Regions from separate parts of the Pseudoalteromonas sp. SiA1 genome, predicted to be linked through region 2. Evidence: predicted binding sites of a transcription regulator. Region 2 holds the regulator's gene; the other holds the start of a gene.
The links. The regulator ArgR, encoded in region 2, controls arginine synthesis, uptake and breakdown. The targets are predictions, from matches to a motif close to ANTGAATANNTATTCANT.

Region 1: the regulator ArgR is predicted to act here: its motif matches at 3,725-3,742, upstream of gltB (glutamate synthase large subunit).

Annotation. Positions count from the first base shown of each region.
Region 1 covers NZ_CP076084.1:1,981,954-1,999,024, forward strand. The annotation lists gene gltB (glutamate synthase large subunit) at 1-3,623, opposite strand, end outside; gene KK487_RS09105 (Grx4 family monothiol glutaredoxin) at 4,859-5,197, opposite strand; gene KK487_RS09110 (superoxide dismutase) at 5,462-6,043, shown strand; gene KK487_RS09115 (PrkA family serine protein kinase) at 6,253-8,175, shown strand; gene KK487_RS09120 (YeaH/YhbH family protein) at 8,207-9,490, shown strand; gene KK487_RS09125 (SpoVR family protein) at 9,509-11,023, shown strand; gene KK487_RS09130 (universal stress protein) at 11,029-11,910, shown strand; gene KK487_RS09135 (sensor domain-containing diguanylate cyclase) at 11,921-12,892, opposite strand; gene KK487_RS09140 (response regulator) at 12,899-13,903, opposite strand; gene tpx (thiol peroxidase) at 14,125-14,706, shown strand; gene adk (adenylate kinase) at 14,782-15,426, opposite strand; gene htpG (molecular chaperone HtpG) at 15,789-17,071, opposite strand, start outside.
Region 2 covers NZ_CP076084.1:2,875,427-2,892,497, forward strand. The annotation lists gene KK487_RS13345 (S9 family peptidase) at 1-434, shown strand, start outside; gene KK487_RS13350 (GGDEF domain-containing protein) at 719-1,807, shown strand; gene KK487_RS13355 (Fic family protein) at 1,965-2,894, shown strand; gene KK487_RS13360 (BaiN/RdsA family NAD(P)/FAD-dependent oxidoreductase) at 2,997-4,181, opposite strand; gene KK487_RS13365 (S8 family peptidase) at 4,589-6,718, shown strand; gene KK487_RS13370 (peroxiredoxin) at 6,792-7,265, opposite strand; gene KK487_RS13375 (methyl-accepting chemotaxis protein) at 7,340-9,280, opposite strand; gene KK487_RS13380 (DUF3718 domain-containing protein) at 9,464-9,838, opposite strand; gene folA (type 3 dihydrofolate reductase) at 9,921-10,412, opposite strand; gene cgtA (Obg family GTPase CgtA) at 10,484-11,635, opposite strand; gene rpmA (50S ribosomal protein L27) at 11,790-12,047, opposite strand; gene rplU (50S ribosomal protein L21) at 12,064-12,375, opposite strand; gene ispB (octaprenyl diphosphate synthase) at 12,799-13,770, shown strand; gene mdh (malate dehydrogenase) at 13,846-14,778, opposite strand; gene argR (transcriptional regulator ArgR) at 14,994-15,461, shown strand; gene KK487_RS13420 (Dyp-type peroxidase) at 15,519-16,418, opposite strand; gene KK487_RS13425 (ABC transporter ATP-binding protein) at 16,458-17,071, opposite strand, start outside.

The DNA of each region.
Region 1 (17,071 bases), 890 kb from region 2:
TAATGCGAGCTATTTGGTGCACTGCAAAACAAAGTTTCACCCGTTGGATTATTTGGCTGAGCGATAACCGCTGATAAATCTATTTTTTGCTGCTTCGCTGTTTTGCCTTCAATGGCTTCGAGTAAGTCTAAGCGACCAATTAAATCGGTTAGGTTTGCAACCCCTAAACTTGCCATAATTTCGCGCGCTTCTTGAGCAATGAACTTAAAGTAATTCATCGCCATTTCTGGCAGACCATGATAATGCTTTTGACGTAATGTTTCGTCTTGTGTTGCCACACCTGTCGCACAGTTATTTAAGTGACAGATTCGTAAGTATTTACAGCCTAATGCAACCATAGGCCCTGTGCCAAAGCCAAAACTTTCGGCGCCTAAAATGGCCGCTTTGATGATATCAAGGCCGGTTTTTAAACCGCCATCTGTTTGCAGGCGAATACGATGGCGAAGGCCATTTTCTACCAATGCTTGTTGTGTTTCAGCAAGTCCCAACTCCCATGGGCTGCCAGCGTATTTAACTGAGGTTAATGGACTTGCACCTGTGCCACCATCATAGCCTGAAATAGTAATTAAGTCGGCATACGCTTTTGCTACACCGGTTGCAATTGTGCCAACACCCGGTTCAGATACCAGTTTTACTGAAATCAATGCATTCGGGTTTACTTGTTTTAAGTCAAAAATCAGCTGGGCTAAATCTTCGATAGAATAAATATCGTGATGCGGCGGAGGTGAAATAAGAGTCACACCCGGTACCGAGTAACGAAGCTTGGCAATATAGGGAGTGACTTTTTCACCCGGTAATTGTCCGCCTTCCCCAGGTTTAGCGCCTTGTGCCACTTTTATTTGAATAACATCAGCGCTACGTAAGTAATGTGGGGTGACACCAAATCGACCCGAAGCTACTTGTTTAATACGTGAATTTTTTTCTGTACCGTAACGAAGTTTGTCTTCGCCACCTTCACCAGAGTTTGAGCAGCCACCTAAACGATTCATGGCAATTGCAAGTGCTTCATGCGCCTCTGGTGATAATGCACCAATACTCATGGCGGCTGAGTCAAACCGTTTATAAAGCTCAGTGGCAGGCTCTACCTCATCAATGCTTATACCCTTTTCTGGCAGTTTTAAAGCCAACATATCGCGCAGAGTCGCGACTGGACGGTGATTAACTAGCTTTGCGTATTCGCTGTAATCACTGTACTCGCCGCTACGTACTGCTTTTTGTAACGTTTGAATCACATCAGGGTTGTAAGCATGGTACTCGCCGCCGTGTACGTACTTAAATAAACCACCATGGCTTAATAATTTACGTTTACTAAACGCCAGTTTATGCAAGCTTTGCTGATCGTCATCAAAGTCGCTAAAACACGCCCCTTTAATACGACTCGCCACGCCTTTAAAACACATCTCAACAATAGCGTCCGATAGACCAACGGCTTCAAACAGCATTGAACAACGATATGAAGCCACGGTACTAATGCCCATTTTAGACATGATTTTGTACAAGCCTTTATTAATTGCTTGACGATAAGCCAGTGTAACTTCACAGTATGACTTATTAATTACCTTGGTATCGCTCATAGCCACAAGTGACTCGTACGCTAAATACGGGTAAATTGCGGTTGCACCAAATCCAAGTAGTACCGCAAATTGATGCGCATCGCGAACGCTGCCAGTTTCAATAATAATATTTGACTCACAGCGTAAGTTATTATCTACCAAGCGTTTTTGTACCGCACCCACCGCCATAGCAGCAGGGATAGGTAATTGATTGTCATCAAAGTTACGATCCGTTAATACCAGCATAATGCAGCCAGATGCGGCTTTTGCTTGTGCTTCATCACAGATGCGCTTAACCGCATTCTCAAGGCCTTCTTCTACGGTGTAAGTAATATCAATCTTACAATAGCTGTAGTGCGCTTCATCGGCGTTAAGTAGCTGCTGCATATCAGCGTACATTAAAATAGGCGTATCAAATTGCAGGCGTTTAGCGTGCCCTGTTGTTTCATTAAATACGTTTTGCTCACTGCCAATACACGTTGCAAGCGACATTACATGGTTTTCACGTAACGGATCAATTGGCGGATTAGTAACCTGAGCAAACTTTTGACGGAAATAATCATAAAGTGAACGGTGCCCTTCACTCAGTACGGCAAACGGCGTATCGTCACCCATTGAGCCAGTGGCTTCTTGCCCATTTTCACCCATGACACGAATGACGCTGTCTAGCTCTTCGTTAGTATAGCCAAACATCTTTTGGTATTTGACAAGGGTTTCATCATCAAATGAGCGATTGCCCGCATCTTGCTCGGTAAGTGCTTCAAAAGGCGTTAATCGTTTAACGTTTTCTTCTAACCACGACTTATAAGGGTGGCGTGATTTTAAATCTTGGTCAATTTCATCTGAATGCCAAATTTTACCCAATTTAGTATCAATAACGAGGAGTTCGCCCGGGCCAACACGTCCTTTTTCGACCACTTCGTCAGCGGTGTAATCCCATATACCCACTTCAGAGGCTAAAGTAATAAAGCCATCTTGAGTAATAATATAACGCGCTGGACGTAAACCATTTCGGTCTAGGTTACAGGCTGCAAAACGCCCATCCGACATAACGATGCCTGCAGGGCCATCCCACGGTTCCATATGCATCGAATTAAAATCATAGAATGCACGTAAGTCGTCATCCATAGCACGGTTTTTTTGCCATGCTGGCGGCACTAGCATGCGCATCGCACGGAATAAATCCATACCACCAGCTAAAAACAGCTCTAGCATATTATCGAGGCTAGATGAGTCAGACCCTGTTTCATTAACAAACGGCGCTGCGCTTTGTAAATCAGGAATAAGCGGCGAAGCAAATTTATAAGAGCGTGCACGGGCCCACTGGCGGTTACCTTCAATAGTATTAATTTCACCATTGTGCGCTAAATAACGAAATGGTTGCGCTAAAGGCCAGCGAGGCTGTGTGTTTGTAGAGAAGCGTTGATGAAAAACACAAATAGCACTGGTCATGCGAATATCAGCAAGATCGAGATAAAAATTTGGCAAGTCAGCAGGCATCATTAAGCCTTTATAGATGGTGACTAGCCCAGATAAGCTCGCAATATAAAATGATTCATCATCCATCAAGCGCTTTTCTGCACGACGACGTGCAACATATAAACGTCGCTCTAAATCTTTAGAACGCCACCCTTCTGGCGCACTAATAAAAATTTGTTCAAACCCAGGCAATTGCTTTAGGGCTATAGGTCCTAACATTGATGGATCGGTAGGGACAACACGCCAACCTAAAATATTAAGCGTTTCTTTTTCTAGTTCTTCGCTTAAAACATCTTTAGCTGCTTGTGCTAATACCGGATCAGCATTGAGGAAAATCATCCCAACGGCGTAATTTTTACCTAAATGCCAATTATTTTCAGCAGCAATAGCACGAAAGAAGCTGTCTGGTTTTTGAAGTAACAAGCCACAACCATCACCCGTTTTACCATCAGCAGATATACCGCCGCGGTGCTGCATGCGATCTAAACCGGTGATCGCCGTACGGATGAGTCGGTGACTCGCTTGGTTATTAACTTGGGCTATTAAGCCAAAGCCACAATTATCTTTTTCTAGTTTTGAGTCATATAACATGGACCCCTCCCCTTGCTGCACTGTTAACGTGGATGAACGGCTCGACGATTTGCTAACAGACGATCAAAATTAGCGTTATTCCTAACCTGAGTCAATATCTTTCTGAATACATATTCATTATATTGAATATATTTCAACTTCATTAAAAATCATAAAATAATGCTAAATATTAACATTTGAGTAGATATTGGATCGAAAACTTTAATGACACCGGTGTTATTTTTAAGAACTTGTAAATAACCCCCCCTCAATAGTCAGTTTACGTAAACGTAAACCATGCAAATAATGAATAATTATTCATAGCCGTATTTTATTCTTTATTAACTTGCTGATATTTACCTTTTACAAGCAAATTAATTAATAGTTTTTTACAGTGGTTTAAATTAATGCATATATTATTTAATAGTTACCAGTATTTGCTTTCATATTATGCATCTACTGACGTTTTATCTACCTTACCTATAGGTAAACTTTGTTTGGCCACCTAAGCAAAAACAGTGACTGCTATGAACACAGTCATTAAATATAAAGCACTTTAAAATCAACATACTAAAAGTTAACATCTCACTTGACTGCGTAAAAATAGGCTCACTTTTGAGTAAGCTAGCACTGTTTACGAGTGAATTATTTTTAATTTTATCAACTATGGCCTGCGCATATGGCTTACTTTGAATAAGTATTAACGCCAAGGAACGGTGATGAAAAAAGATGCCTGTGCACAAAATAATTAAGTTAATTAAGCAAAAACGATAAGAAAAGCTTAGGGTCTGTTGACCTTTGCGGATTACAATTTGTTCAAACTAGGGGCGGTTTAATCTCGGCGCGAGGTTTGTAACCTAGTGGACTAAGTAAAAACCGAGCAACAAAGAGTAAATCGTCCCTAGGCAGAACCCGAAGTTCAGCGCCTGTTTGTTATTGATGCTGCGTTATCGCCTATTTATGAGGAATACCACACCACATAGGCTCTGCCTTGCCTAAATACCAAACAGACTGCTGCAAATTTAACCTTGAAAGGTCAACAGACCCTAATACTGTTCGTTACTTTTACAGCTTTTAATGGCAGCAAATTGTTTGAGGTGGGTATTATATCGACAGGTTATTGGATCGGCTGAGAATTAAATCCCCATCATAGGAAAATCAGCCTATACCATTGTGAAATCGGCAGGTTCAGTGCTATTTAAGCTTACGCTAGACATAAAAAAAGCTGCAAATTGCAGCTTTTTTTACCTAAACGCTTATTCAGCGTCTGCAGGTTTATGCTTTGCAGCTGTTTCAGCAATCAGTGGTTGTAATTCACCACGTTGAAACATTTCAATGATAATGTCACAGCCACCAATTAACTCGCCTTCAACCCAAAGTTGCGGGAAGGTAGGCCAGTTAGCGTAAGCAGGAAGCTCTGCACGAATGTCTGGATTAAGTAAAATATCCACATATGCAAACGGTTCACCGCACGACATTAATGCTTGTGATGCTTGTGAAGAAAAACCACAATTAGGCAGTTTTGGTGATCCTTTCATGTATAAGATGATTGGGTTTTCAGCAATTTGCTGTTTAATTTTATCGATGGTTTCCATTTACAACCTCAAAATGACGATAGCGAACACATTAGGCCTTGAAAAAGTTTCACTGTGGCCTCAGATATATAGATTAACATAGGCAATTAAAGCCTCAATCTTAAATAGCTTTAGCAAGAGCATTGCTGTTTGCTAAAACTTGAGTAAAATACTCAACAATTATAGTAACACTATATTCCTGTTTGGTATAGATAAGTGCCCTGTTTGCGCAGGCATTACGTATTACTAAATAGACTATCAACCAAAAGAAGATGGAGATAAAAAATGGCATTTGAACTACCGTCACTACCGTATGCAATTGATGCACTTGAGCCACATATTTCGCAAGAAACGTTAGAGTTTCACCATGGTAAACACCACAATACTTATGTGACTAAACTTAACGGTTTAATCCCAGGCACTGAGTTTGAAGGTAAATCACTTGAAGAAATCGTATGTTCTTCAGAAGGCGGTGTATTTAACAACGCTGCTCAAATCTGGAACCACACTTTCTACTGGAACAGCCTATCTCCAAATGGCGGTGGCGCTCCAACAGGTGCAATTGCTGATGCAATTAACGCTAAATGGGGCTCATTTGACGCATTTAAAGACGCGTTAAACGACAAAGCAGTAAATAACTTTGGTTCAAGCTGGACTTGGTTAGTTAAACTAGCTGATGGTTCACTAGACATCGTTAATACATCTAACGCTGCAACACCATTAACAGATGCAGGTGTTACACCAATCCTAACCGTGGATTTATGGGAACACGCATACTACATTGATTACCGTAACGTGCGTCCAGATTACCTTAAAGGTTTCTGGTCACTCGTTAACTGGGAATTCGCGAACGCTAACTTCGCATAATTAGTTTTAAACTAATCTTTAAAAAGACGCTTAGGCGTCTTTTTTTATGTCCGCTACTTTATTTGATTAGGGTTATACGTAGGTTGTTTTCTAAAAGTGCATCATGATCATTTTTCATATAAATTTTTAATTTTATTGCACAAAAATTTAAATTCGTGACTAGACTTTAAATAGTGAGTACATTTTCCAAGTAGGTTTCGGAGGTCATTATGACTATTTTTGATCACTACCAAGCACGTTATGAATCAACACAAGAAGAAGAGTACAGTGTTGCTGAGTTTCTAGAAATTTGTAAAACCGATAAGTCTGCTTATGCCAGTGCTCCTGAAAGATTACTGATGGCCATTGGCGAGCCTAAAATGGTAGATACCGCTACCGATACTCGTTTAAGTCGCTTATTTTCGAACCGTGTTGTTGCACGTTACCCTGCATTTGCCGATTTTTATGGTATGGAAGACGCCATTGAGCAAATTGTTTCTTATCTAAAACACGCCGCGCAAGGATTAGAAGAGTGTAAACAAGTGCTTTACTTGCTTGGTCCGGTGGGTGGCGGTAAGTCATCGATTGCTGAAAAGCTAAAGTATTTAATGCAACAAGTGCCTATTTATGCAATTAAGGGCTCCCCGGTTAATGACCATCCGCTGGCATTATTTGATCCCGTTGAAGATGCCAGCCTACTCGAAAAAGAATATGGAATTAAGTCTCGTTACCTCAAAACGGTAATGTCGCCATGGGCCGCAAAACGTTTACAAGAATTTAATGGTGATATTAGTCAATTTAGAGTGGTTAAACGCTTCCCATCAATTTTAAATCAAGTTGCGATTGCTAAAACAGAGCCCGGAGATGAAAACAATCAAGATATTTCTGCTCTTGTTGGTAAGGTAGATATTCGCCAACTTGAACACTTTGCACAAAATGATCCTGATGCTTATGCCTATTCAGGCGCATTATGTTTAGCCAACCAAGGCTTAATGGAATTTGTGGAAATGTTTAAAGCCCCCATAAAAGTGTTACATCCGCTTTTAACAGCGACCCAAGAAGGTAACTATAACGGCACAGAAGGCATAAGCGCCCTGCCATTTAACGGCATGATACTCGCCCACTCTAATGAATCAGAATGGCAAACCTTTAAAAACAATAAAAACAACGAAGCCTTTTTAGACCGTGTTTATATTGTTAAGGTCCCTTATTGCTTACGAGTGACCGAAGAAATTAAAATTTACGATAAGCTTATTGAACACAGTGAGCTTTACAACGCCCCCTGTGCGCCAGGTACACTTAAAATTTTAGCCCAATTTACCACTCTTTCGCGCTTAAAAGAGCCGGAAAACTCAAGCATTTACTCTAAGATGCGAGTTTACGATGGTGAAACCCTTAAAGACACCGACCCAAAAGCGAAGTCGTATCAAGAGTATCGTGATTATGCTGGTGTTGATGAGGGCATGACCGGTCTTTCAACCCGTTTTGCGTTTAAGATTTTATCGCGAGTATTCAACTTTGACACTACCGAAGTGGCCGCCAACCCTGTGCATTTGTTTTATGTGCTTGAGCAACAAATTGAGCGTGAACAATTTAGTGCCGAGGTTGAAGAACGTTATTTAAGCTTTTTAAAAGGCTATTTAATTCCACAATATGTTGAGTTTATAGGTAAAGAGCTACAAACCGCGTACTTAGAGTCATATTCAGAATATGGCCAAAATATTTTTGACCGCTACGTTATTTATGCTGATTTTTGGATTCAAGATCAAGAATACCGCGACCCTGATACAGGGCAATTATTTGACCGTGATGCACTCAACGCTGAGCTTGAAAAAATAGAAAAGCCTGCAGGTATTTCAAACCCTAAAGATTTTAGAAATGAAATTGTTAACTTTGTACTGCGTGCTCGCGCTCATAACAATGGCAAAAATCCGCTGTGGACAAGTTATGAAAAACTACGCACGGTTATTGAGAAAAAAATGTTCTCAAACACGGAAGACTTACTCCCTGTTATTTCATTTAATGCAAAAACATCAGCTGAAGATCAGCAAAAGCATGAGGACTTTGTTAATCGTATGGTTGAAAAAGGCTACACGCAAAAACAAGTGCGCTTGCTATCTGAGTGGTATTTACGGGTTAGAAAATCGCAATAACCTTCATAATTGCAGTTTTTAGGAGGTCATTATGGCGCATTTTATCGACAGGCGTTTAAATGGCAAAAACAAAAGCACAGTTAACCGCCAGCGTTTTATTAGGCGTTATAAAAAGCAGATCAAAGAAGCGGTGTCTGATGCGATCAATAAACGCAGTGTCACTGATTCAAGCTCTGGAGAGAGTATCTCTATTCCGCAGCGCGATATTAGTGAACCTACTTTTCATCAAGGTAGAGGCGGTAATAGAGAGCAAATACACCCTGGGAACGATCAGTTCTCTACTGGCGACAAAATAGAACGCCCTAAAGGAGGCAAAGGCGGTGGCGCAGGCGAAGGTGAAGCAAGTGACTCTGGCGAAGGCCAAGATGAATTTGTTTTTTCTATCTCTAAAGATGAATACCTTGATTTGTTATTTGAGGATTTAGAACTCCCTAACTTGCAAGAAAATCAGCTTGATAAGCTCGTACAAATGAAAACCCATCGCGCTGGGTTTTGCAGCGATGGTATGCCCAGTAATATTGATGTAGTGCGCTCATTACAAGGTTCTCTAGCTCGTCGTATTGCAATGACCGCAGGTAAAAAACGCCGCCTTAGTGAGCTTGAGGGACAACTAGCACTGCTGCTTGAACAACCACACTGTGATAAAGCCGCTGTGGCCTTATTACAAAAAGAAATCGACACACTCAAACAGCAAATAAAAACCGTGCCCTTTATCGATAATTACGACTTACGTTTTCGTAACTACGACAAGCAACCACACCCAACCAGTAAAGCGGTGATGTTTTGTATTATGGATGTGTCAGGTTCGATGGACCAAGCAACAAAAGACATGGCAAAACGCTTTTACATTTTGCTTTATCAGTTTTTAACTCGCAGCTACAAAGACATCGACGTTGTGTATATTCGCCATCATACCCAGGCTAAAGAAGTTGATGAGCAAGAATTTTTTTATTCACAAGAAACAGGCGGTACCATTGTTTCAAGTGCACTAAAACTGATGAATGAAATAATAGCTGAGCGCTATAATTCTGATGAATGGAATATATACGCAGCACAAGCTTCTGATGGCGATAATTGGGCCGATGACACGCCCCAATGTGGGCACATTTTACGTAATAAAATACTTAAAGCTGTTCGCTATTTTGCCTATATAGAAATTACCACACGTGCTCATCAAAGTTTATGGCGCGAGTATCAAAACATTAGTCAAACGAACAGTAATTTTGCCATCCAGCATATCCAAGGTGTTGAAGATATTTACCCTATATTTAGGGAGCTATTTAAAAAAGGTCGTCAACAGCAAGGGGCTGCATAGCCAAAGCGAGGTAGCATTATGAAAGATAATCGAATAAGTGATGGGCCCGATTGGACCTTTGAACTATTGCAACAATACCAAGACGAAATAGCGCGTGTGGCTGAGCACTATAAGCTAGACACCTATCCTAACCAAATTGAAGTGATCACCGCAGAACAAATGATGGATGCCTACTCAAGTGTAGGCATGCCCATTGGCTACACTCACTGGTCGTATGGTAAAAAATTTATTCAAACGGAGCAAAATTATAAACGCGGTCAAATGGGACTTGCGTATGAAATTGTGATTAATTCGAACCCCTGTATTGCTTACCTAATGGAAGAAAACACCCTTCCGATGCAGGCACTGGTTATGGCACATGCTTGCTATGGGCATAACTCATTTTTTAAAGGGAATTATTTATTTAAAACATGGACTGATGCAGGCTCAATTATTGATTATTTATTGTTTGCTAAAAACTATATTAGCCGCTGTGAAGAAAAGTACGGTATTTCCGAAGTAGAAAGCATACTCGACTCATGTCATGCATTAATGAGTTACGGTGTTGATAGGTACAAACGTCCACAACGAATTTCGTTATTTGAAGAGCAAAAACGCCAGCAAGAACGGGCTGAGTATTTGCAATCACAAGTTAACGAATTATGGCGTACCATTCCTTCTCAACAGCAAGAGTCAAAAAAACACGAACGCCACTTCCCGCAAGAGCCACAGGAAAATATTCTGTACTTTATTGAAAAAAATGCCCCTTTACTCGAGTCATGGCAGCGAGAAATCGTCAGGATAGTGCGAAAAATATCACAATACTTTTATCCGCAAAAACAAACCCAAGTAATGAATGAAGGTTGGGCCACTTTTTGGCACTATACTATTTTGAACCATTTATATGATGAGGGAAAACTAACCGACTCATTTATGTTGGAGTTTTTACAAAGCCATACTAATGTTGTGTACCAACCTCCATACAATAGCGATTATTACTCAGGTATTAACCCCTATGCACTGGGCTTTAATATGATGGTTGATATACGTCGTATTTGTGAAAACCCAACAGAAGAAGATAAACGCTGGTTTCCTGAGCATGCGGGCAGTGACTGGCTCGAGACACTGCACTTTGCAATGCAAAATTTCAAAGATGAGAGTTTTATTAGCCAATTTTTATCCCCTAAGCTGATTCGGGATTTTAAATTATTCACCATAGTCGACCATGCTAGTAACCCACATTTAGAAATAGGCGCTATTCACGACGATAATGGCTACAAAGCGGTTAGAGAAGCACTTTCTACACAATATAACCTTAGTAATCATGAGCCTAACATACAAGTTTACGATGTTGACTTACGCGGCGACCGCTCTTTAACCCTACGATATATCCCTCACAACGCCGTTCCACTGGCTAACTCCCATAGGGAGGTATTAAAACACCTTTACAGACTATGGGGCTTTAAGGTAAAACTGGAACAGGAGTCAAATTCTGGTGAGATTTCAACCATTGGTCAATGTCCAATTGATGATTCACGCCATACAACAGAGTAAAAATAATGGACAAAAAAAAGCTTCTTGTACTGATTGATTCGGTTGAATTTGCAAAAACGTCATTGCAGCATGCTAAACAAAAAGCGCTGCAAGGCAATAAACATATTGATATTGTTGCATTTAGCTTTGAAGAAACCGGCAATATTTTATTTTCTCTGTCGCCAGAACAATTGCTTTCACTCCAAGATAAATGCCTTTCATCATTAAGGGCACAGTTGGAGCCACTGATTAGCGCAGAACTGGAGGGTTGCAGTTATACCTTTCAAACCGCATGGCATGAAGCCCCCGAGCAGTGGCTTAACGAAGATATTAATACTGATGATTACGAAATGGTGATAAAAACACGCCATATCGACAGCGACAGCCAATTTAGTGAACTTGATTGGCAACTTATCCGCTTTACGCCCATCGCTTTGTATTTAGCGGCAGATAACAAATGGCGCAAGCATACCAACATACTCGCCGCACTTGATTTAGCCAGCGAAAAAACCGCAAAACATAAGCTTAATCAGTCAATTATTAAATATGGCCTAGCATACGCACAGCGAACAGACTGTGAATTTTATGCCGGCTACACAGTGTATATTTCTCCAATATTAAGAGATTTAGGCTTAGTATTTTCAGAAGAGCAACTAGTCAATGCCTTTGAGAAATTACCTCAATCACAGCAACAACTCATTATTGATAATAACTTACGCGACAAACTTTATATTAAAGCGGGTTTACCTGAGCAGGTGATCCCAAGCTTAGCGGCCAAGCTCAATGCTGATTTAGTGATTATAGGATCTGTTGGGAATGTAGGAATTAAAGCAAAACTCATTGGTAATACTGCAGAAAAAATAATGCGCTTACTTAAAACTGACTTGCTTATTTTACCCCCCAATTAAAAAATGATGCCTAAGCATCATTTTTTATATCAGCGTATACCGACACTTTATTTCGACCTGTTTCTTTTGAATGATAAAGCGCTTTATCGGCAGCTTCAATCCATCGTTCGTGATCTTTAAACTGATCATCAAAACACGCAATACCCACACTAATGGCCATATGCACCGTGTGCTCATTGTATTTCGCCGGAGAGGTTTCAATTAATTGGCGTAAACGTTCAGCAAATACAATCGCCCCTTGTTTATCGGTATCTAATAAAGTAACAACAAACTCTTCACCGCCGTATCGCCCAGCAATGTCTGTTTCACGCAATGCAGTTTTCAGTAAACTCGCTATATGACGAAGTGCTTCATCTCCAGCACTGTGTCCAAAATCATCATTTACCTTTTTAAAGTGGTCAATATCAAAAATTAATAACGAGCAACAACCTTCGTTTCGCTTCGTTCGTAAAAATTCTTGGTGCAGTAAGTGCTCCCAATGCCCTCTATTGGCAAGCTGGGTTAAACTATCTGTTTGGCTTACTTGTTCTAGTTTTTTATTTAACTCTTCTAGTTCTTTTTTGTTAACCGCAATATCTGTCACATCGTAAATAATAATACAAATATGCTCGACTTCGCCTCGCACATTGGTAAGTGGAATAAACGTGGCATTTTGATACATATAGTCCGCTTTACCGGTAATTGGTCGGTAGTTTTTAAAACGAAAAATATACGGCTGCTGCTCCCAAATAGTAAATGAACGATTCTTTAATACAAACACTGACTCAGATTTACTTCTAAACCATTTTTCATCAATGGCCGGAAATAAATCAAATAAGTCTTTGTCTTTTACAGCGCTCGGTAACAAACCAGAATGATTTTCCATAAAACCATTCCATACATGCACTTTGTATTCTCGATCGAGTACAACAAGACCGACATCAACCGTATTAAACATATCCATTAACCAATGGATTTCATTCAAATCTAAATCAGCTGGCATAAATATTTAATCTTCTAGTAGATAAGCAACTTTGTATTTCAAAGTTTTTAGTGAATCTTCAGTAAAGAGCAACATTAAATCACAACTAATATCATGATTTTCAATACCGTAACTTATTTCTATGGCTAGAGTCCGTTGCCAGCGCGACTTATTCGACTGAACAAGTTCAGAAACGTCCCGATGCTGCCCCAAAACTATTGGATGCCCTTGGCTAAAGGTCATGTCGAGCTGTTTTGACAAGCCGGTTAAAATAGCGCCTATTAAAATGTTACTTACATCCATTAGCAACTCTAACTCAACCTTGTCGTTTAGTTCACCTTCGTAATTCATCAGTGAGGCTATTTCTTTAAAACTAGAGTCATTTAAAAGTAATAATGCCTCGCCAGATACCCCGCCACCTATAAAGCCTTGGCAAATACCCGATGTAGTATCATTGGTATCAACAGAGCTTAACGCCATGTTGAGCTCACTGACTTCTAAAACATTAACATTAGGAATGGGTAACTTAACAAATACATTAAGCAGTCTTGCAAGTAAATCTCCCGCTTGACCCATGGCAACATTAGTCAGCTCTTGATATATATCACGAACATCAGGGTCAACTTGTTCACCTAACGAGTGAGACATGCGTTCACGCAGTGCTCTATCTCTAATACCATGATGTTCAATAATGGCAGCAAGCTTTTCGGGGGAACACGGTTTTTGAATAAAATCTATGGCGCCAAGCTCAAGCACACGTTGATGCGCACTCGGTTGAATATCGCCTGATACCACAACAGTGAGAACGTCGAGTCCTTGCTCTTTCATTGCAGCAAGCACGCCATAGCCGTCCATTTCTGGCATATTTAAATCAAGGAAAAGAATTTCAGGCTGGGCTTTAGTTATTTGTTTTATGCAGTCTACACCGTCACATGCAAATTCAACTTTAATATCCCAATCATCGGGTAAAGAGCGAGCTAATTGACGTCTAGCTAGTTTTGAATCATCACAAATTAAAACCGATGTTGACATATTATCTCTCTATTTTAAAACTTGTTGTACGCTGACACCGCAAAAAATAAAGGCACGGATATTATTAATTAATACCTATTTCTTATATATACATAGTAATCAAAGTATTGCTTATTTACAATTTTAGGGAAAAATAAACGCGTCAATTATTCTGCTTGGTAACTCCATCACAGTATAATACACTCACCACTATTACGTTAATTCTTAAAAGGAAAAAATCCATGCGTCGTTCATTAGCCTTTGCATTGAGCCTATTTTGTTGCACTAGTTTTGCATCAGAGTTACCTGAAAACACCTTAGATGCAGGAAAAGTAACAGCGCAAGGTAAACCTGTTACGTTACTAGGCCAAGGCCTCAAAGTCGGTGCTGATGCGCCAAATTTTAAAGTGGTCGACGACAGCTTTACTGCCATTACATTAGAAAATTACCAAGGGCAAGCTGTATTAATCAGCGTAGTACCAAGCTTAGATACTGGCATTTGTAGCCTACAAACAAAGCATTTTAATGAAAAAGTAGCGCAACAGTTTCCTGGCGTGGCCATGTTGACGATTAGTGCCGACCTACCTTTTGCACAAAAACGTTTTTGCAAAGCAGAAAATATCGATAAAGTTACGACACTGTCTGATTCTGTATGGCGTGATTTTGGCCAAAAGTATGGGTTAATAATTAAAGATATGGGGTTACTTACTCGCGCTGTTTTTATTCTCGATAAAAGCCATAAAGTTATATATAAACAATTAGTTACTAGCTTATCAACCGAGCCTGAATACGATAGCGTTATTGAAAAGCTTAAAACGCTTTAAAGGTCGAATTTCAGATAATAAAAAACCGCTATGAAGCGGTTTTTTTTTAATTATGCTTTTAATTTTAGATAAAAATTAACCCAAAAGCTCAGCTAGTTGCTTGCTTACTGCTTCAACCGCTTGAGTACCGTCTAATTTATGGTACTGCGTATTACCCGCTTGCGCTTCTGCTTGGTAGTAGTCAACCAATGGCATTGTTTGCTCATGGTAAATGCCTAAGCGTTTACGAACTGTCTCTTCTGTGTCATCCGCACGGATAATAAGCTCTTCGCCTGTTTCGTTGTCTTTACCTTCCTCTTTTGGTGGATTGTAAACAACATGATAAACACGACCAGAACCAGGATGAACACGACGGCCACCCATACGCTCAACAATCACTTCATCAGCAACATCAAATTCAATAACGTGATCAACGACAACGCCATTATCTTTCATTGCATCAGCTTGTGGAATGGTACGTGGGAAGCCATCAAGTAAAAAGCCTTTCTCACAATCAGGTTTTGCAATGCGCTCTTTAACAAGGCCAATGATGATGTCATCAGAAATTAACTGACCTGCGTCCATTACTTTTTTTGCTTCAAGGCCAAGTGGTGTGCCCTCTTTAATTGCAGCTCGTAGCATATCACCGGTAGAAATTTGTGGAATACCGTATCTATCCATTAAAAACTGAGCTTGAGTACCTTTACCTGCACCCGGCGCGCCCAAAAGAATAATGCGCATATCATTGTCCCCTAATATGAGAGTTTATTTTAAAGTCTGAATTCTTCCACAAGCGCCGCAGATACTCAAGTAACTTATACTAATTGTCTAGAGTCTGTTGGCCTTTGCGGATTAATATTTGTGCAAACTAGGGGCACTTTAATCGCGACGCAATGTTTGCTACTTAGTAGGCTGAGTAAAAATCGAGCAAAGCTTCTGCGTCCTGCTCACGCCATTTGCCACCATCCATGTAGGCAGACAGACCCTTTCGGGCAGCGTCTATGCAGCAAATTTAACCTTTAAAAATCAATAAACTCTATGCTCCAGCGCATAAAAAAAGGGAACAAACGTTCCCTTTTTACTCAATCATTGATTTTTAATACTTATTTGCTTAAATCAAGCATAAGTTTATTTAAGCGAGTGACAAATCCAGTTGGATCTTTAAGCGTACCGCGCTCAGCTAGTAATGCTTGATCTAGCAATACATGTGACCACTGCGCAAATTTATCTTCGTCTTGCTCATCATTTAAATGCTTAACAATCTGATGCTCAGGGTTTAGCTCAAACACAGGTTTAGCTTCTGGCACTGCTTGACCTACTGACTCCATCAGCTTTTGCATTTGCGAGCTCATGTCGTTGTCGTCGCTCACCACACAGGCTGGCGAATCGGTTAAACGATGTGTAAAGCGTACTTCTTTAACATCATCACCTAATGCGGTCTTAATACGCTCAATAAGGCCTGCAACTTCTTTTTCAGACTCTTCTTGTGCTTTTTTAGTTTCTTCGTCGTCTAAGTCGCCTAAATCTAAATCACCGCGAGTAATTGATTGAAATTGCTTGTCTGCAAATTCAGTTAAGTGGCTCATCATCCACTCATCAACACGGTCACTTAGTAGTAAAACTTCAATGCCTTTTTTGCGGAAGATCTCTAAATGCGGTGAGTTTTTAGCTGCAATAAATGAGTCAGCAACAACATAGTAAATTTTATCTTGGCTGTCTTTCATACGCTCAATGTATTGTTCAAGCGAGACATCTTGAGTGTCTGAATCGGTATGCGTTGAAGCAAAACGTAATAGCTTAGCAATGCTCTCTTTGTTAGCCGCATCTTCAGCTGGGCCTTCTTTCATTACTTGACCAAATTCATTCCAAAACGTTTGGTAATCATCGGCTTTGTTTTTCGCCATACGCTCAAGCATTTTAATAATACGCGACGTACACCCCTTACGGATAGCTTGGGTCACTTTGTTATCTTGAAGTATTTCACGCGATACGTTCAGTGGTAAATCATTTGAATCTAATAGACCTTTAACGAAACGCAGGTAGCTTGGCATAAACTGCTCAGCATCATCCATAATGAATACACGTTGCACGTATAATTTTAAGCCACTTTGGCGCTCGCGGTTCCATAAATCAAACGGCGCTTTTTTCGGAATGTATAACAAACTGGTGTATTCAGTTTTACCTTCAACTTTGTTATGTCCCCAACTAAGTGGATCTTCCCAGTCATGGCTTACATGCTTGTAAAATTCTTTGTATTCATCTTCAGAGATTTCAGACTTATCACGCGTCCATAATGCCGTAGCACGGTTAATGCTTTCCCACTCACCAGGAACTGCTGGAATTTTCTCACCGTCTTCGCCTTCAGACTCTGGTACTTCTGCTTTGT
Region 2 (17,071 bases):
TGGTATCGGGCGCGCCAGTGTCTAACATGACCAGTGCTTACAGTGGCATTCGCTTAAAATCTGGACTTGCACGCCAATTTCAATACGAAACAGGGCAAAGCCGTATTGGTAAAAATTTATTTGAAGCACCTGAGCTTTATATTGAAAACTCACCGGTATTTTTTGCCGATAAAGTAAACACTCCTATCTTAATTATGTTTGGCGACAAAGATGATGCGGTGCCATGGCATGAAGGCGTGCAATATTACTTAGCGCTTCGCCGCGCAGGTAAAGATGCAACCTTTTTACAATACGAAGGTGAACCACACCACTTGAAAAAATTTCCTAATCAGGTCGATTTTTCAGTGCGTATGATGCAGTACTTTGATCATTATCTTAAAGGCAAACCGGCCGCTAAGTGGATGAAAGAAGGTGAAGCGTTTATCGAAGAGTAACCACTAGAAGTAAAAAAACCCCGATAGCACTGCATGATATCGGGGTTTTTAACTATGTAACTATCACCACTTTAAAGAGAGTGTCCAAAGTAATAATGTGCCCGTCAGATCTTTAGCTGAAGATCTACTCGCTATCACTGCAATGCAGAACTGTATTTTGCATACAAAAATAGCGCAAGCTAGATAACCCTTTATTTTATAGTTATTTACTCGGTACTTTTATATGAGCGGGTTATGAGTAATAATCAGTCAATAAAAAAGACACAGTCTAAGAGAAGTAGAGCATGCTAGATTTTTGGTACAAAGGGCTACCACAGTATCCAAAAGATCATAAAGACTTTTGGCGCACACGCTTAATTGCTCATTCATTATTAACGGCAACCTGCTACTTTTTAGTTTTAACCCTACTCAACCTGTTCTACTTTCACAGTTACGATATTGCCGCCATTGATGCATTAGGCTTAGTTATATCATTAGCTATTTATGGCTGGTTTAGTAAAACTGCAAATGTAAGTGCTGCGGCATGGGCAGTTACATTTATGGTCGTTAGTTTAATAATGACATTTGTTATCTCTGTCGGTGGCCTTGCTCACTCTTTATTTTGGGCAACACTTATTCCCCCTTTTGCGTTTTTTTTAGTGGGTAGAAATTGGGGAAGCATTTTTAGCGCCATTGCTTTTTGTATTTGTGCTTACCTAACTTATAAGCAACAACAGCTAACCGTCACTATAGGGCTGGGCTCTTTATTTAATATCATTGAGGTCAGCATTGCCCATATCTTAATTTTCAGATTTTATGAAAAAACACGTTTTTCTGCATATGCGCATTTAACAACCCGTAATATAGAGATTCAACATCTCGCTGAAACAGATAAACTCACAGGGCTTTATAATAGGCAAAAATTTGATTATGCATTGTCGCAAGTCATTACCAGCAGCAAAGAAACAAAAACCACAAACTGCTTATTTATTTGTGATATTGATCACTTTAAGAAAATAAACGACGCCTATGGTCATTTAGTCGGTGATAAAGTGTTAGCTGAGTTTGCTAAACTGATTAAAAGTAACATGCCCAACCATTCATTAATTGCGCGTTGGGGGGGAGAAGAGTTTACTATTATTTTACCAAACACCTCACTGACCAATGCATTAGCACAAGCAAACGCGTTAAAAGACTATATTTCAACACACCCTATTGCCAACATTCAGCTAACCATAAGCATAGGGGTAGCTACCATCAGTTCTGATGATTCAGTTATTAGCGTGTTAGAACGTGCCGATAGCGCACTATACGAAGCTAAAAATAATGGTCGTAATTCAGTTTATTTTAGCGACAATAAACTAACGATAGTCGCTTCAGCTAGCCTCTTATAACTAAGTAAGATAGCCAATTAATGTATCAACACACACCAAACTAATTATAAAGAACCAATAACAGCACAAAAAACCAGACTAAAAACCCATTAAAACTGACTTTTAAACTCAGTTCGCGTATTCTTAATTCCCTGATTTGAATAACCCTTGTAGCAAAATGAGCAACGCCACTCCCCCCTTCTCTATTTCAGCTAGCATGACTCACAGTATGGTAAATATTAGTGAAGCGTTAGGTAAGATCAGTGCCTTTTATTCTCCTGCAATGCTTGAGCACTATAAGCAACAAAAACTCACCTCTATACAAATGAAAAACTCTGAGTTTCAATCAATATCATCTGACCTATCAACCCCAGATAGCTTATTAGCCTTGCATCGAAGCTTAATCAAAGATCTGAGTGAAAAATCGGGCAGTTATAGGCAGCAAAGTTTAGCGTTAAAAAGTGGTTTGCAAATGGCACCACAAGCAATGCGAGTACCACAAATGGTAGAGGAGTTATTTGCTTGGTTTAAAACAACCGCGCATCATCCTTTAATCAGTAGTGCAGTATGCCATTATGAATTACAGTTTATTCAACCTTTTGCACAGGGTAATACTGAAATAGCGTGTACGTGGCAAACCCTGCAATTATCGCAGTGGCATTCGCTATTTTCACTAATAAATATTAACAATGTTATAGCGACAACTCGCCGACATTATTTTGAAAGCATTAACCTGAGTACCAAGTCCGGTGACTCATCCGTGTTTATTGAGTATATATTGGAAGCATTACTAGCGGCACTAAATTCATTAGAAAGTGATTTAAAATCAATAACAAAAACCAAAAACCCCCAACAACCCCCTCAAGTTAAACAGGCTATAAATGTAGACTTACAAGCCCCCCAAGCCATCGCTTTAATTAATGTATTTACCCAAAGCGAAAAGCCATTAAACCGACAAGAGCTACAAAATAAGCTTGGATTAAAAGACCGTAAACATTTTAGAGAGCGCTACTTAAAGCCAGCCATTGATGCTGGAATTATAGAAATGACTATTCCCGAAAAACCAAATAGCAAAATGCAGCAGTATAAACTTACCCAGACGAGTTAAAAACTTAAGTTATAAACAGAGCAGGAATAAACGCCACCTCAAAGATGAAGTGGCGTGTCAATACGCAGTTTGCAGCTAAATTTTATAATTGTTTAAAAACAATTACGCGTACTGCCCGGCGGCAAATCCACAGCTCCACGCATATTGGAAATTATAGCCTCCTAGCCAACCCGTTACATCGGTTACTTCGCCAATAAAGTATAAGCCTTTGGCTTTTTTAGCCTCAAATGTCTTTGAGCTCAACTCGTCGGTATCTACGCCGCCTAAAGTAACCTCTGCGGTTCTGTAACCCTCGGTACCATTTGGTTTAATTTGCCACGCATGAATATAATCAGCAAGCGCGTCTATTTGGCCATGCGTCAGTTGATTAATATTACAATCGGGAATGGCGTTACTGTCGTGGAGTATTTCTACAAAGCGCTTAGGTAGGATAATCGCAAGGCTATTTTTCAACGATTTTTGCGCTTGTGTTTCTCGCCAATCAGCAAGCTGTTGCTTTAAATCTATTTCAGGCAGTAAATTGATCGTTACCGCCTGACCTGCTCGCCAAAATGAGCTTATTTGCAATATAGCAGGCCCAGATAGACCACGATGAGTAAATAAAATATTCTCTTTAAATACGGTGCCATCTTCGCTTGCAACTTCACAAGGAATACTAATACCCGAAAGCCCTTCAAAACGGTCTTTATCGTGCTGATGTAAGGTAAAGGGAACTAAAGCAGCCATAGTCGGCAATATCTTTAAGCCAAATTGCTCTGCAATTTTATAGCCGATTGGCGTAGCACCCAGTTTAGGCATGGTTAACCCACCCGATGCAACCACAAGCGACTCACAAGTAAGTGTTTCTTGTTCAGTGGTCACACTATAGCCGGTAGCTGTTTTAGCGACATTTAACACTTCGCTGCGCAGTTTAATAGTAACGCCCGCCCACTCACACTCGGTTAGTAAAATATCAACAATGTCTTGTGCGCTATTGTCACAAAATAATTGCCCGAGTGTCTTATGGTGATATGCCAAACCATGTCGGTCTACAAGCTCTACAAAGTCGTGTTGCGTATAACGACTTAAGCACGATTTTACAAAATGGGGGTTTGCGCATAAATAGTTGCTAGGGCTTGCATTTTCATTGGTAAAATTACAACGCCCACCGCCACTAATTAAAATTTTACGTCCTGGCTTTTTACCCATATCAAGTACTGTGACGCTTCGGCCGCGATACCCTGCTTGTGCAGCACACATTAAACCAGCGGCTCCGGCACCAATCACTATCACATCAACGTGAGTCATTTAGTTATCTCTTAAAAACTTTTGTGAATTATAACAAAGTTTCAATAATAACCAGATAGCCAGAACGTGTTTATCTTGAGCGTAAACAGGGCGCGGTAGCTTTGCTCGATTTGTTACTTAGCCTACAAGGCTTGTTTTAACCCGCAAAGGTCAACCCCCCTTTTGTATTGTTTTTAATTTATCAATAAAAGTTAATTAATGATAAAAAACACCAAAAAAATCTAATACATTAGGATCGTCAATAGCAATAAAACAAATACAAAACAACTGAAAGCGCACTAAATACGCGGTTATAACTAAATGAAATAGGTACATACGTATTTAATATTTCAAAATAGTTAACAGATCATTTACCTTTGTACCCGCTTTGTGGATTTTCACAAATAATAATAAAACTAAGGGTAATTATGACTTCTAATAATTCATTCAAAAAATGCGCTGTTGCGCTAACAATAAGTACACTCTTTGCTGCCAGCTCAAGCATGGCAAACCCAGCGCAAGCAATCGCACCTTCAATGGCAGAAACCTCAGCTAAGTTACAAAATCAAGGTGGTTTTGAGACTCAATTCATCATTAAATATAAGAATAACAACGATATGATGAGTACCTCAACCGCTGATGTATCACCAGCAATGATGAATAAAAAAGCGCAAAGCTTTGTAAAAAACTTCACCTCAAAAAAAGGCAAAGTTAAAGCCAAGTATGTTCGCGCAATGGCACTCAATAACCATCACGTAATGCGTGCCGATAAAAAACTAAACGCTGAAGAGGCCCAGCAGTTCATGCAGGAAATGGTTAATTCGGGTAATGTTGAATATATTGAAGTCGATCAAATGCTAAAACCATTTGCGACACCAAATGACCCGCGTTATGGCGATCAATGGCATTACTATGAGCAAGCCGGTGGACTTAACTTACCAACAGCTTGGGATACGGCAACAGGCAGTGGTGTGGTTGTCGCTGTGCTTGATACGGGCTACCGCCCTCACGCTGATTTAAACGCTAATATTTTACCAGGCTACGATATGATCTCTAATCTATCAGTCGCCAATGATGGCAATGGCCGTGACAACGATGCTCGCGATCCAGGGGATGCGGTTGCAGCTGGTGAATGTGGTAATAACGGTGCACAAGGCTCTAGTTGGCATGGTACTCACGTTGCAGGCACTGTCGCTGCAGTAACGAATAACGGTGAAGGCGTTGCTGGTGTTGCTTATGACGCCAAAGTAGTACCAGTGCGTGTGTTGGGTAAATGTGGCGGTTTAACCTCAGATATTGCTGACGGTATCATTTGGGCCTCAGGTGGTAATGTATCGGGTACATCAGCAAATGCTAATCCAGCCGATGTAATTAACATGAGTTTAGGTGGTGCGGGTGCATGTAGTTCAACCACGCAAAATGCCATTAATACCGCTCGTAACAACGGCACAGTTGTTGTTATTGCTGCAGGTAACGATAACGATAATTCTGCAAACTACAACCCAGGTAACTGTAATGGTGTTGTTAATGTTGCATCAGTTGGCCGTAATGGTGGCCGCGCTTATTACTCAAATTATGGAAGTAATATTGATGTGGCAGCACCGGGTGGCGCGCAAAGCTTTGCCAATGATTCTGAAGGTGTGTTATCAACTTACAATTCGGGTTCAACAACACCATCAAGCGACAGTTATGGCTTTTCGCAAGGCACCTCAATGGCGGCTCCTCATGTTGCGGGTGTTGCTGCACTGATCAAACAAGCAAAACCAAACGCGACTCCTGATGAAATAGAAAGTATTTTAAAAACAACCACTCGTCCATTCTCTGCCACGTGTACCAGCTGTGGTACAGGTATTGTTGATGCGGCCGCTGCGGTTGCTGCAGCATCTGGTGGTACACCGCCAACAACGGGTGATAACGAACTTGTTGATGGAGAAGTCAAAACCGGTTTAAGCGGTGCGGCAAGTGCACAAGACTTTTACACTATGACAGTACCAAGTGGTGCAACCAATGTTACTTTCACTATGAGTGGTGGCACAGGGGATGCTGACTTGTATGTACGTGCAGGTAGTAAACCAACCTCAACCACTTATGATTGTCGTCCATATAAAGGTGGAAACAGTGAAGAATGTTCTATTGATAGTCCAACAGCCGGCACTTACCATGTAATGCTGCGTGGTTATTCAGCCTACAGTGGCGTGAGTTTAGTCGGTAACATTACGGGTGGTTCAACAGGTGGTGGTTCAGGTACACCTCAAGCAGGTGGCGGCACAGTGTCTGATATCACAGCAAATGCAGGTCAGTGGAAACATTACACGCTAGATGTACCGGCGGGTATGGCAAACTTTACTGTTACAACGTCAGGCGGCACCGGTGATGCAGACTTATTTGTAAAATTTGGTAGCCAGCCAACAAGCTCAAGCTATGATTGTCGTCCATATAAAAATGGTAACGCCGAAACTTGTACTTTTAGTAATCCTCAAGCGGGAACATGGCACTTAAGTGTTAATGCGTATCAAACATTCTCTGGTTTAACGCTAAGCGGTCAATACCAGCCATAAAACATCCTCTCTTTAGATAAAAAAAGCCGATACACTGTATCGGCTTTTTATTCTCTGATTAAAGTCGTCAGTGTTAAAGCGTTGCTAAAACAGCTTCAGCACTGCTTATTACAAACTCTTTGTCTTGTTCTACAAATAGACCAGTAACAACACCATTATCAACAACCATCGCGTATCGTTTTGAGCGTATTCCACCAAAGCCTGCGGTATCTTTTTCAAGCCCTAAAGCACGGGTAAAACTAGCATCACCGTCTGCAAGCATATCTATATGCTCTGCATTTTGTGACTCACCCCACGCTTTCATCACAAATGCATCATTTACCGATACACAATAGATAGCGTTAATACCTTTAGCCTTAATTTTATCGGCTAGCGCGATATATCCAGGTAAATGAGCATTCGAACACGTTGGTGTAAAAGCGCCTGGCACTGCAAATAACACGACTTTTTTATCTGCAAATAATTCATTGCTTGTCAGTGTTTGCATACCGTCATCGGTTAGCTTAGATAGACTAACTGCGGGTATTGTTTGACCTTGTTCAATCATGTTAAATCCTTTGGGTAATTACGTAGACTTTTAGCATACAGGTTAATATTTACGGTTTCGAGTTTATACCGCGATTAAACTGCATCACTGTCTAAACCCAATCCCTTTCTAATTGTTGCCATTTGCAGCTCTAGCTGCGAGCGAATATCAGACACCAACTCACTCGACTCATTTACTTGGCTTTTCATATTATGCATTGATTGGGTAAAGTCACTAAGGAAATTGCTTTGCTGTTTTGCAAGCTCCATTGCTTCAACTGCAACTGTGTTTGCCTGCTGAGCATTATTTGCGACCCCTTCAGAGTTTGCTTGAAGCTCTTGGGCATTTTCGGTTTGTAGCTGTGCATCCTCAGTTAACGCATTAATTTGTGAATAGACCATTTGAGAGTTCTCACTTAATAACGCCAGCTGATCGTTAATCTCTTTTAACGAACCTTGGGTTTGCATGGCTAATTGCCTTACTTCATCAGCAACCACCGCAAAACCTCGGCCTTGCTCACCGGCCCTTGCTGATTCTATTGCAGCGTTCAGTGCTAATAAATTGGTTTGTTCAGCTATGGTGCGAATAACCGTTATTATATTACTCACTCCTTGTACGCCGCTCAGTAACTCTTGCACACTGTGCATACCTTGTTCAATACGTTGCTGTGTATCAGAACTCGCATTAAGCATATTTTTAGCAAAACCAACACTTTGCTGCATTGCCTCATAAGTACTTTGAGCATTTTCAGCAGCTTGAGCGTTAATATGATTAACCTGCTCACCTATATGTTGAATATTTACTAGTAAACTTTCATTTTTAACAACTTGTTCGTAGCTAGTCGCGCTTTTTGACCCTATTTTTTCTAAATGCTCACTCATTTGCTCCATGAAGTCACTAACGACACCAAGCATACTCGCTCTTTCTTGCGCCTCCAGACGCTGGCGCTCAATTAACAGGTTAAAATACTGCGCTATTTCACCAACCTCTGTTTTAGGATTATTCACTGTAATATTTTTTAACTCATTACTTTCGATTAAAAATGCAAACCCATCTCGCAGTTGCCGCAAAGGCTGTAAAACCTGTTTACGTTGCACCCAATAAACACCAAAAGCTAATATTACTAAACCACCTATTGCAATTCCAAACACCCAAAATACTTGTTGTTTAACGGTATCTTGCTGCGCTTTTAATGTTTGCTCTGCCTCAATCACTGTTTTTGACAACACGCTAATTTGTTCACGTAACTCATTCGTTCCAGAATTACGCTGCTTTGCTTGCGATAAAGTACTGCTTAAATCACGTAAATAGCGTTTAGGCCAACTAACCAACTCCGCTTTTATATCAGCAGCCAAATCCTCTGGCTCCTCATCTACAAATAAAGCAAATTCATCAACCTCAGTCATCACACCTAAATTAGGCAACTGTACAATTTTTGCAGCGAGTAAATTTAAATTTTTTACGCTTTGTTGCAGGCTTTTTTCAATTTCAGGCTGGTAATCATTTAGCAGTTGATAGGTCGATAAAGATAAATTAACCACTTCACTATAATAATCACTCGCCAACTTGTTGTAGCTTAGAGCATGACTACTTTGAGTTGATGCTTTTTGTACATAATTAATAAGCGATGACGCTGAGCCCGCCATTTGTCTCAGAGCATTGTCTAAAAGCGCAGTTTCGTTACCTGAGAGCTTTCCTAGTGCTCTGTATTTACCGTTAATGTCTTTATTTAATAAAAATAGCTGTGTTGAAAGGCGCACTTCTAACTCAGAGGGAAGTACCGTTAGCTGCTGCGCTTTAAGTTGTTCAATTAAAGCTGAAGATTGCGTCAGGTATTGGCTATTGCCTCGTGCCAAGTAGTCTTCTAAAAGGCCAGCAAGATCGACCATTATGGTATTTTTTAATTGGCTATAAGCAATATCTTGTTGTTGAATTTTTAGTAATGTATGACTTGCCCATAACAAGGTAGCAGCGAGCAACACACTGGCTAACGTTAATAAAATAGCTAAAAGACGGGTAAAAAATGATACACGCATAAACATATCTCAAAAGTGACATTCATACAGAGTATTGAATTTTTATGACATTTTTATGTAAAAGACTTAATTAGGGTAATAGTCAGGTGTATTGAGAGGTAGATAAAGACTCAATAGAAGGATGTTTTAAGTAACTAATAAAAAACCGCGTATAAACGCGGTTTTTTTAAATTAAGCTTTTAATTAAAGGCCTGCGCGGTCTTTAATAATAGGGATTAAAGCTGAACCAGCATGATTTGCCTCAGCCCAAGCGATATCTGCGCCATCTTCAAGTGAGCTTTTTGATAAGTTTTTAACAATGTACTCACCCGTATCAACCGCATTACTTGCAACAGCGTGACGCAATAAGTTGTTACCATTACAGAAAACTGCATCATAGATATTACGTACTTTCACACGTGAACTTTTTAGTTTGCTACGCAGACGATTTTTATCATCAGCGGCAATGTATTCACAGACTGAAACAGCTAACTGATCATCAGCGCTTACAGGCGCAGTATAAGCGAACGAACCCGCTGCAATAGCAGCAATTACAACTAGCTTTGGTAATTTAATCATTGATTGGACACCCTATATTAATACTTTTTTCGTACTCGACTGTTTAATATTGTACCAACACGCTCAGATTTTCGCAATAATGTTAAGAAACTTTATTCAAAGTTACGAACTTATAACTATATTTATTTTTATCATCGGGCGTCATCAACATTTCATCTTCAATTTGCCAGTTTGCAACACTTTTATAATCAGGAAATTGTGTATCCCCTTCAACATCTAAGTCTATAAAGGTTAAATACAAGCGCTGCGCCTGCGCTAAAAACTGCTGGTAGATGTTTCCGCCACCAATTATCATCACCTCTGCAACATCATTAACAAGCTCAAGTGCAGCTTCTGGTGTGGTTACTGTTTCAATTCCTGATGCGTGATAGTCTTTATTACGAGTAATAATAATATTACGTCGCCCAGGTAACGGTCGGCCTATTGATTCAAATGTTTTGCGCCCCATAATAACGGGTTTACCAGAGGTTACTTTTTTAAAGTGCTGAAGGTCACCAGGTAAATGCCATGGCATTTTATTATCTAAGCCAATGACACGGTTATTTGCCATTGCTGCAATCATTGAAATTATCACACTAAATACCCAATACTTTATTATTAATCAAAGAAAAAGGAGCGTTAGCTCCTTTTAAATATAAACAATTATTAACGCTCGTAGACAACTTCTACGTCGTAATCATCTTCATCCCAATCATCCCAGTCATCATCATCGCCTTTAGTGGCTTTTTGATGGTAGGTATCCCACTTAAATTCAACCTCTTCGTCTGCCACTTCAACAAACTTCTCTTTAGGCATGTTATCAAGTAGCGTCATGATGTCGTGAATTAATGGCTGCGTATTTAATTTATTAATTGCAGCAATACTGTAAATATTTTCAGACTCACCCAACTCTTCTGCAATTTGCTCACATAAGGCTTTGGCTTCATCTTCAGGCAATAAATCAATTTTATTAAATACTAACCAGCGTGGCTTTTCAGCAAGCTTAGGGCTGTACTGGTGTAGCTCGTTGATGATTGCAAATGCATTATCAACAGGGTTAGAGCCATCAACTGGCATTACATCTATAATATGTAAAAGCACACGACAACGCTCTAAATGCTTTAAGAAGCGAATACCTAATCCCGCACCCTCTGACGCGCCTTCAATCAAACCTGGAATATCAGCAATTACAAATGATTTGTTTGCTTCAGGACGAACAACCCCTAAGTTAGGAATCAGCGTAGTAAATGGATAATCAGCTACTTTAGGTTTTGCAGCTGACACACTGCGGATAAAGGTTGATTTACCTGCATTTGGTAAGCCTAGTAAGCCGACATCAGCCAGTAGCATTAGCTCTAACTTAAGGTTACGTACTTCACCCGGTGTGCCAAGTGTTTTTTGACGTGGAGCACGATTAGTACTTGATTTAAAACGCGCATTCCCCAAGCCATGGAAACCGCCTTTTGCAACCACAATTCGTTGACCATCTTGGGTTAAATCCCCTAATGATTCCTGTGTATCAACATCAATAATACGTGTACCAACAGGCACTTTAACGATCAGGTCTTCACCTTTTTTACCCGTACAATTACGGCTTTGACCGTTTGTACCGCGTTCTGCTCTGTGAAAACGCTCAAATTGATAGTCAATAAGGGTATTTAAGTTTTCATCAGCTTGTAGATAAACACTACCACCGTCTCCACCGTCACCGCCATCAGGTCCACCATCTGGAACATATTTCTCACGACGAAAAGACACGATGCCGCTGCCACCGTCACCAGCTTCTGCGCGAATTTCTACTTCATCTACAAACTTCATGATTACTCACTTTAGGGATTGGCTTGTTAATAACTCTATTATATACCTAAGTGGCCTATAGAGCACACTGAGCATAAAAACACTTGGGTATATATTTAAACATGCTTAAAACAAAAAACCCCGCAAAGGCGGGGTTTTTTAACTACCTTACTGATTACTCAGCTACGATAGTTACGTATTTACGGTTTAAAGGACCTTTTTGTTCAAACTGAACTTTACCATCTGCTTTTGCGAAGATAGTGTGGTCTTTACCGATACCTACGTTTGCGCCTGGGTGGAAACGAGTTCCACGCTGACGAACAATGATGCTACCCGCTAGAACTGATTCGCCACCAAAACGCTTAACACCTAGGCGTTTGCTTTCTGAATCGCGACCGTTACGAGTACTACCAGCTGCTTTTTTATGTGCCATTTCTAAGTACCTCTAATTAAGCGCTAATGCCAGTGATTTTAACTTCTGTGAACCATTGACGATGGCCCATTTGCTTACGAGAATGCTTACGTCGTCTAAATTTAACAACCTTAATCTTCTCACCGCGACCGTGTGAAACAACCTCAGCTGTTACTTTACCACCGTTTACGAACGGTACACCAATCTCGATCTTCTCACCATCAGCAACTAAAAGTACTGAATCAAATTCAACTGCTGCACCAGTTTCAACGTCTAATTTCTCAAGACGAATTGTTTGACCTTCAGTCACACGGTGCTGTTTACCACCACTTTGGAAAACCGCGTACATAATTAACTCCGTCTGTGCGCCCTCAAATCGACGCAACTAAAATATTCTTCAATAGGGCGCGAAGTTTACGCTAATGCGTAAAAACTAGCAAGCCTCTTTTTGTAATTAAATGAATAAAAAGTAGCTGCATTGAGAGCAATTCAATATTTCCCCTATTTTATATTAAAATCCCCCTTTGCCAAGCGCTTTTTAACGGTTACAGAAAATAAATTAGCAATAGCAAAGCGAGCCTATGTAGTTCAATTAACCGCCAGGGGTGATTCAAAATTAAACCAGGATGTTTAATCAATTATTCACAAGGTTAATAGATCATTTAACCTACTTAAGGGTGTTTTTTTAAGGAATCATCACAAAATATCGAGCTAATGCATTTTTTGTTGTACAATCTGCGCCGTTCACACATTAAAATTGGCTCGGAGATCAATGGATATAAAAGCTATCCAGGCGTTAATCGAAAGCGATATGAATGACGTCAATCAACTAATACATGCGCAAATGCGCTCAGATGTGGCGTTAGTTAATCAACTTGGTTTGTATATTGTTAACAGCGGTGGCAAACGCGTTCGCCCTATGTTGGCTATTTTGGCGGCTAAAGCGCTAGGTTACCAAGGCAAAGATCACATTACGCTAGCAACTATCATTGAATTTATTCATACCGCAACGCTTTTACATGATGATGTTGTAGATGAATCTAATTTGCGCCGTGGCACACCTACAGCAAATGCTGAGTTTGGTAATGCTGCTAGCGTACTGGTGGGTGATTTTATTTACACCCGCTCGTTTCAGCTAATGGTGGGTCTTGGTAAAATGCAAATAATGCAAGTACTGGCTGATGCAACCAACATTATTGCTGAAGGTGAAGTGCTGCAATTAATGAACTGCAACGACCCTGATACCACTGAAGCCAGTTATATGCAGGTTATTTATTCTAAAACCGCCAAGCTATTTGAAGCAGCGACGGGTCTTGCGGCCATTATTACTGAGCAAGACGATACTGTACTAGAGGCACTTAATTTGTATGGCATGCATTTAGGTACTGCTTTTCAGTTAGTGGATGATGTTTTAGATTACAACGCTGATGCCGACCAACTTGGTAAAAACATTGGCGACGATTTAGCTGAAGGTAAGCCGACGTTACCTCTTATATATGCAATGCAACACGGTAGTGAGCATCAAACACAGTTAATAAGAGACGCTATTGAGCACTGTAATGGTATGGAGCACCTTAACGAGATACTGGCTGCGCTCAAACATACCAATGCCCTTGAGTTCACAATGGAAAAAGCCGAGCAAGAAGCTAATAAAGCAATTGCCTGTTTAGATTGCTTAGCTGAGTCGAGTTACAAGCAAGCACTAATTAGCTTAGCTAGAATAGCGGTTGACCGCGACCACTAAGTAATACTGTGTAGATAATTCCGAGCAATAAAAAAGCCTGCAAATGCAGGCTTTTTTATGGGTTAATTTTGGCTATTACGCCATAAAATCAACACCTTCTTTGATATCTTTTTTCAGCGTTTCAAGCATGTCATTTTTAGCTTGCTCTTCAAATGCGCTTAAAGTGCCGTAAGAAAGAATTTCTTCTACGCCATTTTTGCCTAAACGTACTGGGTGTGCAAAGTACTCTGCATCGCCATTTTCAACAGCAACGTATGCATAATCTACAACGTCTTCACCTTGTAAGCCTTTAACTAAAGACATACAAAAACGTGCTGCTGCAGCACCCATAGATAATGTTGCAGAACCACCGCCCGCTTTAGCATTAACTACTTCAGTACCTGCATTTTGGATACGAGGAGTTAGTGTAGCCACTTCTTCATCAGTGAAAGTAACACCTTCAACTTGAGAAAGTAACGGTAGAATGGTTGTGCCTGAGTGGCCACCAATCACTGGTACTTTAACACTTGCTACGTCTACGCCTTTAAGTTCAGCAATAAACGCTTCAGAACGGATCACATCTAAAGTTGTAATACCAAATACACGCTTAGCATCGTAAGTACCTGCTTTTTTGAATACTTCAGCAACAATAGGTACAGTTCCATTAACTGGATTAGTGATAATACCTACAAGCGCTTTAGGACAGTTAGCAACAATGCCTTCTGCTAATGTTTTAATGATACCAGCGTTAACATTAAATAAATCAGCACGATCCATACCTGGCTTACGTGGCATACCCGCTGGGATTAAAACAATATCACAACCTGTTAATGCTTTATCTAGTGCATCTGCACCAAAACCTTCAACTTTTACATCTGTTGGGATATGAGAAAGGTCAACAGCAACACCAGGAACTACTGGCGCAACATCATATAGTGATAATTCTGAACCAGCTGGTAAGCCTGTTTTTAATAATAAAGACAACGCTTGACCGATACCACCTGCAGCACCTAATACAGCAACTTTCATTGGAATTCTCCGTGATTTGAGGAAGGAAATATTTGTGGTTTATAAGATAAAGAAATTAGCGACTAAAAACAAATTTATCCTGCCTATTTTAGCTATATTTTCGACCATAGTTGTAAAGTTTGCTGTTTAAACGCAGCAAAACCTAAACAACTGCTGCATAAATATGCATTTTTGTGTAGAATTTGCAGTATCGACAACATAACTAATTAGACACTATGCAACCACAAGACAAACAAGAAGCATTGGTAAAAGCCTTTAAAGCACTTTTAAAAGAAGAGAATTTTGGCTCACAAGGCGAAATAGTTGACGCATTAAAAGAACAAGGCTTTGATAATATTAGCCAAAGTAAAGTGTCGCGGATGTTAAGTAAGTTTGGCGCGGTACGTACCCGCAATGCAAAACAAGAAATGGTGTACTGTTTACCTGCCGAAATGGGTGTACCAACCGCTAAAAGCCCGTTACGCCAGTTAGTTATTGACATTATGCATAACGAAATGATGATTATTATTCGCACCAGCCCAGGCGCTGCTCAGCTAATTGCCCGTTTACTTGACTCATTAGGTAAAGCAGATGGCGTATTAGGAACAATTGCCGGCGATGACACTATTTTTATTGCGCCAGCGAAAGTATCAGAAATAGACCTCACATTAGAGCGTGTGCGTATTTTGTTTGATACGGTTTAAACTCGTTTGGTTATCACTGTTACGGCTATACTGATACGTAGCCGTTACTGGCTTGTTTTATAGCTGCTTTAGAAATCGCACTGAGGGTGCAAAAAACGCAGAGCCCATATCTGCTTGAGTAAAATCAAGCCAATGGTCGTAATACTCCCCCTGCCCTAATCGGCTATTGAGTACTTTCTCGAACGCATCCCCTTTAGCCGAGCACGTAATCATTAACATCCCCTGCTCATACACGTCGCCATAAGGCATACTTTGATTTAGTAATAATGCTTGCCCCTGTTCATCTTTTAATTCACTTCGGGTTGCATGGCTGCTTTCAAGTGCGGGGCTTATTAGGGTATTGTCGAGACGAGTACGCCCCATTATTTGTTCTTGTTCTTGCAACGACAAGTGCTGCCATAACGTTAAGTCATGCTTATAGCGCTGAACATGAATATAGCTGCCTTGATCTTCAAAGCTATCAGGCTTATTAACGAGGGCCGTAACCCGTTTTTGACGACCATGCGGTGTATCACCGGCATAAATAAAACCATTAAAATCACGGCCATCTAGAAAACGAAAATTACGAATTTGCTCCACCAGCTCAACATCAGGGTTGAAAAGTTTTAATATTTGCAATGCAAACAGGTGGTTCACATCTTCTCTGTCTGAGCGGATTTGTACAAATAAATCGCATGGCCTTGCACTCATCACAAAATCGCTATGGGTGATATTAGGAAAGCTTTGCAGCTCGCTTGGCATATAATCGGGCAGAATGTGTGGCCAATATTGCGCGCCAATGGCGACCATACAAGAAAGCATAGATTCAGAGAATTGATCACTAAACTCATCTTCAATATCGCTCACTTTTTTAAGCTTAGCGCGAAGTGATTCGTCGTGACCATCAAGTACATTAAAAAATAAGTGCAAACCGTGTAAGTTTGCTTCAGCACAAATCCCTGATTGCGCTTGCGCCATTGTCATTCCTTACTTTTTAGAGCAAAACACAGCGATTAATTACGATTCAAAAAAATTCACCGTGTGCGGTTTTATTTTTATTATAACCTGTTCATTAATTTCAAATGACTGGCCATACTGGGCTGCAACTTCTATTTCTTGCTCATCAATAACCACAGTGTATACATAAGCGGAGCCAATAAAGCGACTACTTAATATACTAACCCGCTCAGATTGCTGTTGCGTATCGTTATTACTAACAAGTTCAAGTTGATGCGGACGCACATAAATAACGCCCTTATCGGCCACGCCATGCTGCTGTGGCTGTATTGATTCAACCACCCCAAACTGCGTTTGATATTCAGTGGCGGTTAATACGGTTGCGCTTAAGTATATGCCCTGACCCAGAAACTCTGCAACCTCCTTTGAACGTGGTTTAGCAAAAAGCTGTTCTGGCGTACCTTGCTGCGCAATTTTACCTTGGTGCATAACCGCAAGCGTATCTGAAAAAGCAAACGCCTCTTCTTTTGAGTGAGTAACAAACACAGCCGATACTTGCTGCGCCTTAATAATGCGCCTAATGTCGGCAATTAACTCAAATCGTACTTGGGTATCAATATTAGAAAATGGCTCGTCAAGTAACAGTAAGCTAGGTTTATAAGCTAATGCGCGTG